DNA from 2 places in the Bradyrhizobium sp. GW821-FHT13H06 genome. Region 2 is predicted to be linked to the other one. Evidence: riboswitches for the same ligand, from Rfam matches in the RefSeq annotation. Region 2 holds a riboswitch; the other holds the start of a gene.
What was found. A riboswitch is a leader RNA that binds a small molecule or an ion and turns the genes downstream of it on or off. The one in region 2 is predicted to bind cobalamin.
Positions count from the first base shown of each region.

Region 1: linked by a shared signal. The riboswitch ahead of AC1RQP_RS01255 (TonB-dependent receptor) and the one ahead of AC1RQP_RS19820 (DUF1636 family protein) in region 2 are both predicted to bind cobalamin.

Region 1 is NZ_JBXAPN010000001.1:250,159-257,722, forward strand. Features, by position in the region: gene AC1RQP_RS01230 (transglycosylase SLT domain-containing protein) at 1-1,966, opposite strand, end outside; gene AC1RQP_RS01235 (adenylate/guanylate cyclase domain-containing protein) at 2,289-4,025, shown strand; gene AC1RQP_RS01240 (hypothetical protein) at 4,128-4,304, shown strand; gene AC1RQP_RS01245 (hypothetical protein) at 4,459-4,674, shown strand; gene AC1RQP_RS01250 (hypothetical protein) at 4,927-5,184, shown strand; cobalamin riboswitch at 5,279-5,492, shown strand; gene AC1RQP_RS01255 (TonB-dependent receptor) at 5,607-7,564, shown strand, end outside.
Region 2 is NZ_JBXAPN010000004.1:526,703-534,266, reverse strand. Features, by position in the region: gene cbiB (adenosylcobinamide-phosphate synthase CbiB) at 1-91, shown strand, start outside; gene cobD (threonine-phosphate decarboxylase CobD) at 103-1,212, shown strand; gene AC1RQP_RS19830 (cobyric acid synthase) at 1,247-2,695, opposite strand; gene cobO (cob(I)yrinic acid a,c-diamide adenosyltransferase) at 2,708-3,343, opposite strand; cobalamin riboswitch at 3,383-3,602, shown strand; gene AC1RQP_RS19820 (DUF1636 family protein) at 3,696-4,070, shown strand; gene cobW (cobalamin biosynthesis protein CobW) at 4,067-5,101, shown strand; gene cobN (cobaltochelatase subunit CobN) at 5,101-7,564, shown strand, end outside.

The sequences.
Region 1 (7,564 bases), on a different contig from region 2:
TCTGCACCCATTCGCGCACGCGGCCACGGCCGGCATTGTAGCTGGCGAAGGTCATGATCTGGTTGCCGCGGTATTCCGAAAAGAGCGCACTGAGCTCGGCCGCGCCCATCTGCGTGTTGTAGACGGGATCGGAGACCATCTTGCCCCAGTCATAGGTCAGGCCGAAGCGCTTGGCGGTGTCGCGGCCCGCTTCCGGCGTCACCTGCATCAGCCCGACCGCGTTGGCATGGGACTTGTCGCGCTGGTCGAACGAGCTTTCGGTGCGCGCCACCGAATAGATCACGCTGGTCTCGATCGCGGGCGCGACCTGCTTGTGCTCGGGGATGCCGATGGTGGGGAAGGCGTAGTGGTCGAGCGCGAGCCCGCGCGCCAGCGCCGTCTTGCCGACCTCCAGCATCACGCGCGCATCGTTGCGCCGGCGGGCAACCTCGCCGAGGGCTTCGAGTGCTGCGACATCGCTGCTCTCCTTGGCGAAGTCCTCGGCATAATAGAACACCATGCTGCGCTCGCCGATGGCGTAGAGCATGTCGGCCGCGCGCACGCGCTCGTCCTCGGGGGGCGTGTCGGCCGAGGCCAGCACAGGCGAGGGCGCACGCAGCTCGATCCGGTCGAGGCCGAGCTTTGCGCGGGCGAGCTGGCCGTAATAGGCGGTATGATAGCGTGCCGCCGCCCGATAGCTCATGCGCGCATCGGCCATGGCGCCCATGGCTTCGGCGGCGCGGCCGCGCCAGTAATGGGCGCGCGACAGCGCGATCGGATTGGATGAGCCCTCGTCGATGGCGGCGAAGTGCACCATGGCCGCTTCGGGATCATCGAGAAAGCGCAGCGCGATCCAGCCGCACATGAAGTGATAGTCGACGCGATAGACTTCCTTTTCCGGCACCGCGGCCGTGCGCACCACGTCATAGGCGGTCTTGAACCTGCCCTGGTCGAGCAGCTTGCGTGCGAGCATGCGGCGCTCGCGCCACCACGCATCGGTGTCCTGGGCGGGCATCATGCCGGGCGCAGCGGCCAGGATCACCTCGGCCGCGTCGTCGATGCGGTCGTTCTGAAGATGCCACTGGGCGCGGCACAGCACATAGCCGAGATCGCGGCGCGCTTCGGCCGGCACGTCCTCGAGATAGTCCTTGGCCTTGCTCTCCTTGCCGGTGACCGCGGCACAGGCTTTGACGATCGCGAGCTCATCCTCGCCGAGCCGTTTGGCGGCGCGCCTCGCGCCTGCGTAATCCTTGGCGCCGAGCCGCTTGTCCATGCGCGCGCGGTGATCGTCCGTGGACAGAAGGTCGCGAAACGCCTCGTAGGACTCCTCCTCGCTACGCTCGGACAATTCGTCGGCGCGCCAGGCTTCGCGCACGAACCGGGCTGCCCTGTCGGTGTCGCCTTCAGCCCGCAATACGCGGGCGAGCGCAAACTTGCCCTTGGCGCTGGTCGGCCGGTCCATCGTGAACTTGTGCACGGTGGCGGCGTCGGCCTTCTCCTGCCACAGCCGCGCCTCGGCACGGCGGCGGAGCAGGGCGCTGCTCGGCCAGTCCGGATTGGCGGCGAGGAAAGCGGCATAGCGCTTGAAATTCGCCGTGCTCTCGGAATGGCGCAGCATGAACCAATCGGCCAGTTTCTGTCCGGCGGGATCGGCGATGCGGTCGCGCGCCGCGCTCGCGTCATCCGTCTTGCCCTTGCGCGCAAGATCGATGGCGTCCTTCAGCGCGGCGAGGTCGCCGGTCAGCGGCGGCGGTGCCGGCCTGTCCGCGGGCTCGTCGACCGTCTTCTTCGACTTGCGCCTGGCCTCGGCATGCTTGCCGTGCCGCGCCTTGCCGGCGGAGGCATGGCGGTGCTTGCCGGCTTTCGCCTCATGCGTCTTCTTCGGCGCGGCCGATTTGTGGCTGCTTTTCGCGGCCAGTTCCGTGGGAAGGAGGGCCATCGCGGCCACGGCAACGAAACACGCGAGCGAGCGTAGGCACTGGTTCATTCGATGGTCCCCCCCTGCGAAACCACACTACAAACCAAGGTCCGCGACGACATGCGGCTTGAGAATCAAAATACCGAACGATGCCCAGGCATCGTCCCGCGTTCCTCAAGCTGTCGCAACAATGCGGCGAAAAGCGGATGCGCGACGGGAACTTCCGCAAAGGAGAAAAGAGCAGGGCTGTTAACCTTCGTTAACGACCGGGCTCGCGCGACGGTTGCATGGTACAGGACGCCAGGAGGGCCAAGATTGCGCGTGTTCCCGCAACCAGTCCGGTGTATGCAGTTCCCTCGTTCCGTCCTTTTGGCCTTTGCATTCCGCACCTATGCCGATTTTCAACCAGTCGATCCGGCGCAAGATCGTCGGCATCGCCCTCGGATTGATCGTCCTGATGCTGGTCACCTCGATCCTGTCGATGGTGATGTCCAGCCAGGTCGGCATCCTGCTCGATGAACTGACCAACCGTTACATCCCGGCCTACAGCCATCTGGCGCGCGCCAACATTCGCTCGCTGGAGCGGGCGCTGGCGCTGCGGCGGATGGTCATGACCCGGATGGAGGCGCCGTCGGATGAGGAGGCCTATGCGGCGCGCCTTCGCGAATTCGAGGAATCGGACCGCAGGATCGAGGAGGAGGCCGAGGCCGCGCGCAAGCTGATCAACGCGATCATCGACGACCCCAGGACGTATTCCGACAATGCCGCGCTGGCGCGAATCGATATCCGCATCGACACCGCCGTTACCGAGCTGCGCCGCGACCTGAGCGAGAGCCATGCGAAGCTCCTCAAGCAGGTCGACGCCAGACAGATGACCGAGGCGCGCGGCACGCTGGAACACATCGACGTGCTGCGCGACCAGTTCAACCGGAAGATCGATACGATCCGCGGCGATATGCTGGCGCAGGTCTTCTTCTCGACGTCGCAGGTGATCAGCCGCCAGCATCAGACGATCATCGTTTCGGGTGTCGTGACATTGCTCGCGGCGATCGTCGGATTTGCCTTTGCGCTGCTGGTGTCCAGCGGCATCACGCGTCCGGTACGGCTGCTGCTGGCCGGCGCCCGCGAGGTCGAGGCGGGCCGGTTCGACAAGCCCATCGCCGTCTCGACGCAGGACGAGATCGGCGAGCTCGCCGCGGCCTTCAATCGCATGATCGAGCAGTTGCGGCACAACGAGCGCATCCGGGAGACCTTTGGCCGCTACATCGACCCCAAGGTGGTGCAGGGACTGATCGAGCGGCCGGAGGTCGCCATCGACGGCGAGCGCCGGGTCATGACCATCATGTTCTGCGACATGAGCGGCTTCACCTCGATGAGCGAGGGCATGACCCCGCGTGGCCTCGTCAAGGTGATGAACCACTATTTCACCTTGATGTCCGGCCCCATCAGGAGCAATCGCGGCGTCATCGACAAGTACATCGGCGACGCCATCATGTCCTATTGGGGACCGCCCTTCGTCGAAGAGGACGCGCAGGCCCTGCTCGCCGGCCTTGCCGCCATCGAGATGGCCGACCAGGTGCCCGCGCTGCAGAAGCAGCTGCCCGATCTGCTCGGTATCCGCGCCATGCCCGCGCCGTGCGATCTGCGGATCGGCATCGCCACCGGCGAGGTCCTGACCGGCAGCATCGGCTCCGAGCTGATGATGAGCTTTACCGTGATGGGCGACGCCGTGAATCTCGCCTCGCGGCTGGAGGCCGTCAACAAGGTCTACGGCACCCGCATCCTGGTCTCGCAGGCGACTGCGGACGCGATTGGATCTCGCCTCGAATTGCGCGAGATCGACCGTCTTGCGGTCGCGGGCCAAAGCGCGCCGCAGGCGATCTTCGAGGTGATGGCGCGACCGGGCGCACTCACCGATGCGCAAGTCAGCCTGCGCACGCACTACGTCGATGGTCTCGCCGCGTATCGTGCCCGGCGCTTCGACGACGCACGTGCTGCCTTCAACGCGGCGCTCGAGGCGGTCCCCGGCGACGGTCCCTCGCGCACGATGCTCGGCCGCATCGCGCAGTTCGCGGCCAATCCGCCGGATGCCGCTTGGGACGGCGCCTGGCGACTCGAGCAGAAATAGGCTGCCGCGGAATAATTGATGCTACCCCATAACGATGTTCGCCGTGACCTATTTCCCGGATTTAGGTTAGCTGTCCTTGTGGCGTTTGACGGGGACACGCCGATGACAGAACTTCAGGACAGGTTGGAACGGTTCGAGACGCTCACCGCCGAATGCGAACTGATCGCCAAGCTCGCCACCGACAGCACCAAGCGCGAGTTCTATCTGAGGCTCGGGGAACAGTATCGCCAGCTGGCGGTGGATATTCGGCAGGCGATCGCGACCACGGCTGCGGCCTGAGGCCGGCTGAAATCCGTTCTTAACATTTAGCGCGCATTCTCGCAGCACGCGGGCATCGCCGATCGGCGGTGGCTCGTGGTGGGAAGGCCGGGGTTCGTTGCAATGCAGCGCACCTCGCGAGTGTCATCGTGCTGTGCCTGACAGGGCAAGTCCCATGCGCCTCGTTGCCGTGATCATATTTGCGCTCATGACGGCGGCCTGCGACCAGGAGCGGGACATCACCGGCTCGACGACGCCGAGCTGTCCGATACGAAACTACAGCAGCTACAATCCACGCGACATGAACCAGTGCGTCAACGCCTGCAGATCGTGCGATCGCGGCACCACGGTCACCTGCACGACATCCTGCACCCTCAAGGGGGCTCGCTGAACGGATTACCTTCTGCCTTGCGAGGCGCGGCTCCCCATCGTCCTCGCCGTCTCGACCTGATAGGGTTGGTCGGAGCAGGGGGACATCGGATGAAATTCGCAAGCCTTGAAATCGACAACGCCGGAGGTCTCGCGGGAACGGCGAGCAGCGCGCAGGCTTCCAGCGAACGTGGCGTCGACGGTGCCGAGGCACCGGAACGATTCACATAGGATAGTCATTGGAAGCAGTGGGCAGGACGCGGAGTCCAATGGAATGGGTATGCTCGATCCCGGCCGGTTCCTGGTATCGTGCTCGCATTGCGATGCCTGGCCGATGGCCGCCAACGTGAAACGTTCAAGCTGGTCGGCATCCCCGCATGAGGTCCGTTTCGTCTGCACGCGCTGCCGGCGCGAAGAGACCGCGATCGTCTCGGCGTCCGGCGAACTGACGCCGATCAAGCGCCTCGACGCTCCGCCGCGGGATGTCGCTGTCGCCTGGGCTCAGGCCCAGCGCCCGCGGGGGCGAACGTAGGCGGCGCAGGGCATTGCTCGATTCGTTGTGGAGCCGGCCGATCGCGTCTGCGCCCAAGATGCCAGCGGTCGATTGACTCCCGGCCTGGACGCCCCGTAGATTGGCCGCTGACGGTTCTCCTCATGGAGATCAAAAGGGAACGTGGTGCGAGATGTCCCAAGGGCGGGATCTTCTCAATGCCATGGCTGCCCCCGCAACTGTAAGCGGTGAATCTCTCGTCCTATGCCACTGGGAATCTCGGTCCTGGGAAGGCGACGCAGAGGTAACGACCCGCGAGCCAGGAGACCTGCCGTCAGCCGTGGTCACACGCGAAGATGTCGGTCGGGGAGTACAGACATTAGCTTTGCCGGAGCCATCGATCGCTCCGCCGTAAGGCCTCGTTCGCTGTGACGTGCCACTGACGTCATGCCGAGGTTATAATTGTGTCCCGTATTGTCACTGCCGCCAGGCGCCGCCGCGCCGGCATCGTTGCGGCCGTTTCGCTGTATTCGCTCGATCTCTCCATCGCCCACGCCCAGCAGTCCGTCGCCGAGCAGCTGCCGCCGGTCGAAGTGACCAGATCCGACGATCAGAACCGTACGCGTGCCAGGGCGATCGGCGATGGCGAGACGGGGCGGCGCCGAGCGGCGCCGGACGGGGCGCGGAGTGGGACCGGCTCGTCCGGCTCGGGCAACGAGGCTGCCGCCGGCAATGGCGGTATCGTCGGCGCGGCTACGACCGTCATTACGGCCGCGGACATCGCTCATGCGCCGTCGCAGACGCTGGCCGAGATCATCGCGACGCAAGTGCCGGGCGCCCAGATCACGACGTTCTATGGCGGCCAGATCGGTGCCAAGACCAGTGTCGACCTCCGCGGCTTCGGTGCCTTCGCCACGGCCAACACGCTGGTGCTGGTCAACGGACGGCGGCTGAACGACATCGATATGGCGCAGGTGGACCTCTCCACCATCCCGCTCAATGCCATCGAGCGCATCGAGATCACGCGCGGCAATTCCGGTGCGGTGCTGTATGGCGACAATGCGGTCGGCGGCGTCATCAACATCGTTACCAAGAACGGCGTCGGCGGCCCGCCCGTGACCGCGCGCATCGAGGCCGGTTTCGGCTCGTTCAATACCAGGCTCGGCAACGTCTCGGCCGCGATCAATTCCGGTCCGTGGTCGACCTCGTTCTACGGCAATGCCGTCAGGACCGACGGCTATCGCGACAACAATCGCTATTCCCAGGAGAATGGCGTCGGCAATCTGAACTACACGACGCCGGGCCTGACCGCCTTCCTGACCGTCACCGCTGACAATCAGGAGCTGCGACTGCCGGGCGGCCGCACCGTCGATCCCTCCATCGGCGTCGACGAGCTCGCGACCAGCCGGCGAGGGACCAGCACGCCCTTCAACTACGCCAATCAGCAGGGTTTTGGCGCGACCGCGGGCTTCACGAAAACCCTTGTCAACGGCGTCGATCTCATCGTCGACGGCGGCGTGCGCGACAAGAAGCAGCAGAGTGCGTTCTTCTCGAGCCCGGCGCCGGTCCCGGCTTTCTTCACGTCGACCTATGTCGATGCTGACCTTGCGACATGGTCGATCACGCCGCGGCTCAGCGTGAAGAGCCTTCTGCTCGGAATGCCGTCGCAGCTGCTGACCGGCGTCGACTACTACGATGCGAGCTTTCAGCAGAACCGCGGCGCCGGCCAGGGTCTCGCTCCCTGGCACAATTACGATCTCAGGCAGCGGACGGTTGCGGGCTATGTCCAGCACACGCTCGGCGTCGCGCCAGCGACCGATATCTCCTACGGCGCCCGGGTGCAGAACACCAATCTCTCGGCACGTGACAATTTCGACCCGGCGGCTCCGTTCAACGCCGACGTCGGCGCGCTCCCGCTCAGGAGCGACGAGACGCAATATGCGCTGCACCTCGGTGCGGAGCATCGCCTCAATGACACCGTCGCGCTGTTCGGCCGGGTTGCGCGCGCCTTTCGCACGCCTGATGTCGACGAGCGGGTGTCGTCGGGCCCTTCATTCGACCCGTTCTTCAATCCGCTCCCGCAAACGTTCCAGCTCAAGACCCAGACCTCGCAGGACATCGAGGGCGGGCTGCGCATCAGAGGAGGCGGACTGCAGATGCAGAGCAGCCTCTATCTGATGGACCTCGCCAACGAGATCCATTTCAATCCGATCCTGTTCTACAACACCAATCTGGATCCGACCCGCCGCTACGGCTCGGAGACCAGCGTCTCCTATCGCATCAACGACGCCCTGCTGGTGCGCTCCGGCATGGCCTATACACGGGCTGTCTTCCGCGAAGGCGTCTGGGCGGGCAACGACGTGCCGCTGGTGTCGCGCTACACCGCGAGTGCGGGCCTCACCTGGAACATCTGGCAGAACTA
Region 2 (7,564 bases):
GCGCGCCGCGGACATCGACGAGGCACTGACGCTGTACCGTCGCGCCATGCTGCTGCTCGCCGGCCTGCTTGCGGTCCTGGCTTTCGCGTGAAACAACGGGGCATGCGCGAGCACGGTGGAAATCTGGATCAGGCCCGGCAGCGTTTTGGTGGACGCGCGGAGGACTGGATCGATCTGTCGACCGGGATCAACCGGCTGCCTTATCCGGTGGGTGAGGTGAGCTTGCATGCGTGGAGCGCGCTGCCGTCGCGTGCCGAGATCGAGGCGCTGCATCGGGCCGCGCAGCAGGCCTACCGCACCGGTGCACCGGTCGTTGCGATGGGTGGCGCGCAGGCCGCCATTCAATTGCTGCCGCAACTGGCACCGCCCGGTCGCGCCCGCATCCTCGGCCCGACCTACAATGAATATGCTGGGGTCCTGTCGGCTGCAGGCTGGGACGTCCAGGAGGTTGAGAACCTCGACGCGCTGGCGGGCGCGGACCTCGCCGTCGTCGTCAATCCCAACAATCCCGACGGCCGGCATCATATGCCCAGGGATCTGCTGGCAATGCTGCCGCGCGTCGGCCGTCTCGTGATCGACGAGAGCTTTGCGGATGCCGTGCCGCAATTGTCGCTCGCTCCCGAAGCGGATCGGCCGGGACTTTTGATATTGCGCTCCTTCGGAAAGTTCTATGGCCTTGCCGGCCTGCGCCTCGGCTTTGTGATCGGCAATGCCGCCGACATCGCCAGACTCGCGGCGATGTCGGGTCCATGGCCGGTCTCGGGGGCGGCGATTGCGATCGGCTGTCGCGCCTTGCACGACCAGGCCTGGGCCGAGGCCACGTCGGCGCGGCTTGCGCGCGACTGCGGCCGCCTCGACGACATGGCGCGAGCGCGAGGCTGGCGGCTTGTTGGCGGCACGCCGCTGTTTCGCTCGTACGAAACGCCTGACGCGCGTGCCGCGCAGGAGAAGCTCGCGCGTCGCCAAATCTGGTCGCGCGTCTTTGCGCAGAAGCCGACATGGCTGCGCCTCGGGCTTCCCGGCAGCGAAGCCGAATGGGCGCGGCTCGGCGAGGCCCTGGCGCATGATGAACATGAGCTTGGTCGCAGCAACGACGATGCACTCCCTCTGCTGCTTGCGGGAGAGGGTGTTTCCGCGACGGGACAATCCCCAAGAGGAGAAAGCCCTCACCCGGCGCTTCGTGCCGACCTCTCCCGCAAGCGGGAGAGGTGAACGAGCCGCGGCCGTCGGTTCAACCTAACGTTCTCTAGCGCGCTAGCGCGAGCAGGCCGTCGACGTCGAGATGGGTTTCGATGTGATCGGCGAGGGCATCGAGCGCGCTTTCGACCCTGGCGTGATAGGGCTCGTCGCCCGCGGGAATGTCGAGCTTGGCCAGGAACGCCTTGCGGAAACCATCCGACGTGAACAGGCCGTGCAGATAGCTGCCCTGCACGCGTCCATCCTGCGAGATCGCGCCTTCCGGCTCGCCATTCAGTTTTGCGAACGGGCGGGCGCGATCGGGGCCGTCGGTGCGGCCGATATGGATTTCGTAGGCCTCGATCGGCTGCCCCGTGGCGGCATGCACGGCCGCAACCCGCGTCAGCGTCTTCTGCGGGCTCATCACCGTGTTCACGTCCAGAAGTCCGAGGCCCGGAGTCTCGCCCGCGGGGCCCTCGATGCCGTCAGGGTCAGCGACGCTGTGCCCGAGCATCTGATAGCCGCCGCAGAGGCCGAGCACATGGCCGCCCCTGCGGTGGTGCGCGAGAAGATCGATGTCCCAGCCCTGCGCGCGCAGGAAGGCGAGATCGCCTCGCGTGGATTTCGAGCCCGGGATGATGACGAGCCTGACATCACCGGGAATGGCGTCGCCCGGACGCACCATGAGGAGATCGACGCCCGGCTCGAGCTTGAGCGGATCAAGATCGTCGAAATTGGCAATCCGCGACAGAGCGAGGCAGGCGATCTTGCATCGGCCCGGCTTTCGCGCGTCGCTCAGGCCCAGCGCATCCTCGGCCGGCAGCTCGCCGGCACGCGCGAACCAGGGCAGCACGCCGAAGCCGCGCCAGGACGTCTTGTCTTCGATCAGTCTGTAGCCGTCGTCGAACAGCGTGGGATCGCCGCGGAACTTGTTGATGACAAATCCACGGATCATCGCGGCATCGTCGGCGTCGATCACCGTCTTGATGCCGACGAGCTGCGCGATCACGCCGCCGCGGTCGATGTCGCCGACCAGCACGACCGGCACGTCCGCCTTGCGCGCAAAGCCCATATTGGCGATGTCGGCCTTGCGCAGGTTCACCTCGGCCGGGCTGCCGGCACCTTCCACCAGCACGAGATCGGCGCGCGCCTTCAGCCGCTCGAAGCTCTCCAGCACCGCGCCCATCAATGATGGCTTCATCGCGGCGTAGTCGCGCGCACGCGCCGTGGCGATGCGCTTGCCGTGAACGATGACCTGCGCGCCGACATCGGTCTCGGGCTTCAGCAGCACCGGGTTCATGTCGGTATGCGGCTCGACGCCGGCGGCGAGCGCCTGGAGCGCCTGGGCGCGGCCGATCTCGCCACCGTCGACGGTGACGGCCGCGTTGTTCGACATGTTCTGCGGCTTGAAGGGCAGCACGCGCAAGTCCCGCCGCGTGAAGGCACGCGCAAGGCCGGCGACGATGAGCGACTTGCCCACGTCCGAACCGGCTCCCTGGATCATCAATGCGCGCGTCATTGCCGAAGAGACTCAGAACTCGACGCCGGCTTGCGCCTTGATGCCGGAGCGGAACGGGTGCTTCACCAGCGTCATCTCGGTGACGAGATCGGCGATCTCGATCAGCTCGTCCTTGGCGTTGCGGCCGGTGAGCACGACATGCGTCATCGGCGGCTTTTGCGTCGAAAGGAATTCGACCACTTCGGTGATGTCGAGATAATCGTAGCGCAGCGCGATGTTGATCTCGTCGAGCACGACCATGCGCAAGCTCTCATCGAGGATCAGCTCCTTGGCCTTCTCCCAGCCGGCGCGCGCGGCGGCGATGTCGCGGGCGCGGTCCTGCGTCTCCCAGGTGAAGCCTTCGCCCATGGCGTGGAACTGGCAGAGATCGCCGAAATGGCCGGTGAGCAGGCGCCGCTCGCCGGTGTCCCAGGCGCCCTTGATGAATTGCACCACCGCGCAGGGGAAGCCATGGGCGACGCAGCGGACGATCATGCCGAACGCCGAGGAGGATTTGCCCTTGCCGCTGCCGGTGTGGACGATGATCAGGCCCTTTTCGCCGCTCTTGGTCGCCATGATCTTGTCGCGGGCGGCCTTCTTCTTCGCCATCTTCTGGGCGTGCCGGGCGTCGGTTTCCTCGCCCGTTCGGGTGTCCGGTTCAGGCGTCATCGGTCCAGTCCTTCGGCTTGACAAGTGGCAGCCACGGGCAAATGGTGGCCCGGCGTTGGTTCCTGTCCTATGACAGGCGAAGAGGGAATGCGATAGGGTCCGAATCGGCAAGATTTGGGTCCAAAATGCAGCCGCCCCCGCGACCGTGACCGGAGAGATGCCCGAAGCCACTGATTCCCGCGGGAATCGGGAAGGCGGGGATCGAAGGGCAAAGCCCTGCTCCGCAAGCCGGGAGACCTGCCAGCGCGACGAGTTTTGGACCGGCGGACGGGGTGTTCCGCGACGGGGAAACGGCCTCTCGAGTCAGGGTCCGTGTGCCTCTCGCCTCCCGCTGTTTATCCTGGAAGAGGCGATGACCGTCACACTTCACGTCTGCATCACCTGCCGCGCCGGCCAGACGCTTGGCGAGGGCGAGACGACGCCCGGCAAGCGCCTGCATGGCGCGATCCTCGACGCCGGCGTCCCCGAGGGCGTCAATGTGGTTCCCGTCGAATGCCTGTCGGCCTGCAGCCAGGGCTGCTCGGTCGCGCTCAGCGCGCCCGGCCGCTGGTCCTATGTCTATGGCCGCCTGTCGGAGACGAATGCGCAGGACGTGGTCGCAGGCGCGGCGGCCTATGCGGCTGCGCCCGACGGCCTCGTGCCCTGGCGCAGCAGGCCGGAAATCTTCCGCAAGCAGTCGCTTGCCCGCATTCCCCCCATTGCCGTCGTGCCGGAGGCCGCCGAATGAATTCGCTCGCAAAAGTTCCAGTGACGGTGGTCACCGGTTTTCTCGGGTCCGGCAAGACCACGCTGATCCAGCATCTGCTCGCCAATGCGAACGGCAAGAAGCTCGCAGTGCTCGTCAACGAGTTCGGCAGCGAGGGCGTCGACGGCGAGATATTGAAGTCGTGCGCCGATGCGAACTGTCCGGAGGAGAATATCATCGAGCTCGCCAACGGCTGCATCTGCTGCACCGTCGCCGACGATTTCATTCCGACGATGGAGAAATTGCTGGCGCGCCCGGTGCGGCCCGATCACATCCTGATCGAGACCTCGGGCCTGGCGCTGCCGAAGCCGCTGCTCAAAGCGTTCGACTGGCCGCAGATCCGCTCGCGCATCACGGTGGACGGCGTGATCGCGCTGGCCGATGCCGAGGCTGTCGCGGCCGGCCGCTTCGCGCCGGACCCGATTGCCGTCGAAGCGCAGCGCGCGGCGGACGACAATCTCGACCACGAGACGCCGCTGTCGGAAGTGTTCGAGGACCAGATCGCCTGCGCGGACATCGTGCTGCTGACCAAGGCGGATCTCGCGGGCGCGGCCGGAATCGAAGCCGCCAGGGCGGCGATCACCGCCGAGATGCCGCGCCGCGTGCCGATGCTTTCCGTCACCGACGGTGCGATCGATGCGCGCGTCATTCTCGGCCTTGGCGCTGCCGCCGAGAACGATCTCGCCGCGCGTCCGTCGCATCATGACGGCGAGGAGGAGCACGAGCACGACGATTTCGCTTCCGTCGTGATCGATCTGCCGGAGGTCGCGGATATCGATGTGCTGGTCGCCTCGGTCCAGCGTCTGGCGCGCGAGCAGAACGTGCTGCGTGCCAAGGGCTATATCGCGGTCGCGGGCAAGCCGATGCGCCTCTTGCTGCAGGCGGTCGGCGAGCGCGTGCGCCACCAGTTCGACAGGCCCTGGGGCGCGGGTCTCAGGCAGTCCAAGCTCGTCGTGATCGGCGAGCATGGCGATATCGACGAGGCCGCGATCAGGTCAGGACTTGGTATTTGATGCACGTCGTTTTCCGCGAGAGCCGTGGTCTCGAGGAGACCGCGACGCCAAGAGACATCGGCCAGGACCCGGCCGATCTCGTGGTGCTCTCGTATTCGGATTCCGATCTTGCGGCGTTCGCGGCCGGCTGGCGGCGTGGCCGGAGCAGCCTGCCGTCGCTGCGGCTCGCCAATCTCGCCGAGCTCCGGCATCCGCTGTCGGTCGATACCTATGTCGAGCGCACGCTGTCGCAGGCGCGCGGCATCCTGGTGCGCCTGATCGGCGGCGAGTCCTACTGGCCCTACGGGCTCGCGGCACTCCAGCAAGTGGCGAAGGATCGCAACATCGTGCTCGCCGTGCTGCCGGCCGATGGCCGCGACGACACGCGGCTCGATTCGTATTCGACCTTGCCGGTCTCGACGCTGCGGCGGCTCAAGGTACTTTGCGACACCGGCGGTCCGGTCGCGGCGCAGGCGGCGATCGCGCAGCTCGCGCTGGCCTCGGGCCTCTATGCAGGACCGGTGGTCGGCGAGATGACCGTGCCCGAGATGGGATTTTACGATCCCCCGCGTGGCGTCATGGCCGCGCCGGCGGGTGCCGAGGAGAAGCCGCGCGCGCTGGTGACGTTCTATCGCTCCTATCTCACTGCCGCGGACACGGGACCGGTCGATGCCCTGATTGCGGCGCTGCGCGAGCGCGGCTTTGATGCGTATGGCGTATTCGTCGGCTCGCTGAAGGCTCCCGGCGTCGCGGATTGGCTCCGCGCGCATCTTGCGCAGGATGCTCCAGCCGCGATCGTCAATGCAACGGCGTTCTCCGCGATCGGCGATGACGGCACGACGCCGTTCGATGCCGCGACTTGCCCCGTGTTTCAGGTCGCGCTCTCGACGGCGCGGCGCGAGGACTGGGCGAGCTCGCTGCGCGGTCTGTCGCCTGGCGACCTCGCCATGCATGTGGTGCTGCCCGAAGTCGACGGCCGCCTGTTCGCGGGCGTGGTGAGCTTCAAGTCGGCCGCGATGCGCGATCCCGATCTGCAATTCTCGCATCTGGCGCACACGCCCGACGCGTTGCGGGTGAAGGCCGTCGCCGCGCGCGTCGCGGCCTGGCGGCGCCTTGCCGAGACGCCGGCCGGCGAGAAGCGGCTGGCGATCGTGCTGTCGAACTATCCCGGCCGGCCACACCAGATCGCGCATGCGGTTGGTCTCGATGCGCTGGCTTCGGTCGAAGCGTTGTTGTCCGATCTCGCTGAGGCCGGATTCGCTGTTGCTCCGGTTCATGCGCTCGGCGAGACGCTGCTGAAGCAGCAATTGATCTGGAATGTCGCCGATTATCGCGCTGCGCTGTCGCGCCTGCCGCAATCGTTGCAGGACGATCTCGCTCAGGCCTGGGGCGCGCCGGAAGACGATCCGAGCTGCCGCGACGGCGCGTTCCATTTCGCCGCGATCGAATGTGGTCAGTCGATCGTCGCAATTCAGCCGGAACGCGGCGAAGCGGCCTCGCGCGATGCCGACTATCACGATCTCGCCCGCACGCCGCGCCATGCCTACGTTGCCTTCCATCTCTGGCTCAGGCAGCAGGGCTGTGATGCCGTCCTGCATATGGGCGCGCACGGCACGCTGGAGTGGCTGCCCGGGAAATCCGTGGCGCTGTCATCGAGCTGCTGGCCGGAAGCGCTGACCGGCGATCTTCCCGTCATCTATCCCTTCATCGTCAACGATCCCGGCGAGGCTGCGCAGGCCAAGCGGCGCATCGGCGCGGTCACGATCGGCCATTTGCCGCCGCCGCTGGAAACATCCGCGGTGCCGGAAGGCCTGCGCCGGCTCGAACGGCTGCTCGATGAATATTCGACCGCCGATGGTCTCGATCCCGCCCGTCGCCAGCGCCTGATCGCGGCGATCCGCGACGAGGCCCGTGCCGCCGGCCTCGAAGAGGATCTCGGCCTCGATGCCTCGGCAGCGCCGGCCGAAGCTATCCCGCGGATCGATCGCTTCGTCTGCGATCTCAAGGAGAGCCAGTTCGGCGACGGCCTGCACGTGTTCGGCCGCGGCGCTTGCGCTGATGCGGAGCGGGACGCGCTGCTTGCTGCGCTGGCGGGCCGGCGCGTTGCGCCGGGCCCATCGGGCTCGCCCTATCGCGGACGCCAGGACGTGCTGCCGACCGGGCGCAATCTCTTCGCCGTCGATCCGCGCGCGGTGCCGACGCCGTCCGCGCATGCGCAAGGCATCAAGCTTGCGGAGGAGCTGCTCCGCCGTCACTTGCAGGATCATGGCGACTGGCCGAAGGGCCTCATCGTCGATCTCTGGGGCTCGGCGACGATGCGCACGGCGGGCGAGGAATTCGCCATGGCGTTGCACCTGGCCGGCCTCGCGCCGCGCTGGGATCACGCCTCCGGCCGCGTCACCGGCTACGACATCGTCGCGCCGGCCGAGCTCGGCCGGCCGCGCATCGACGTCACGCTGCGCGTGTCGGGGCTGTTTCGCGATG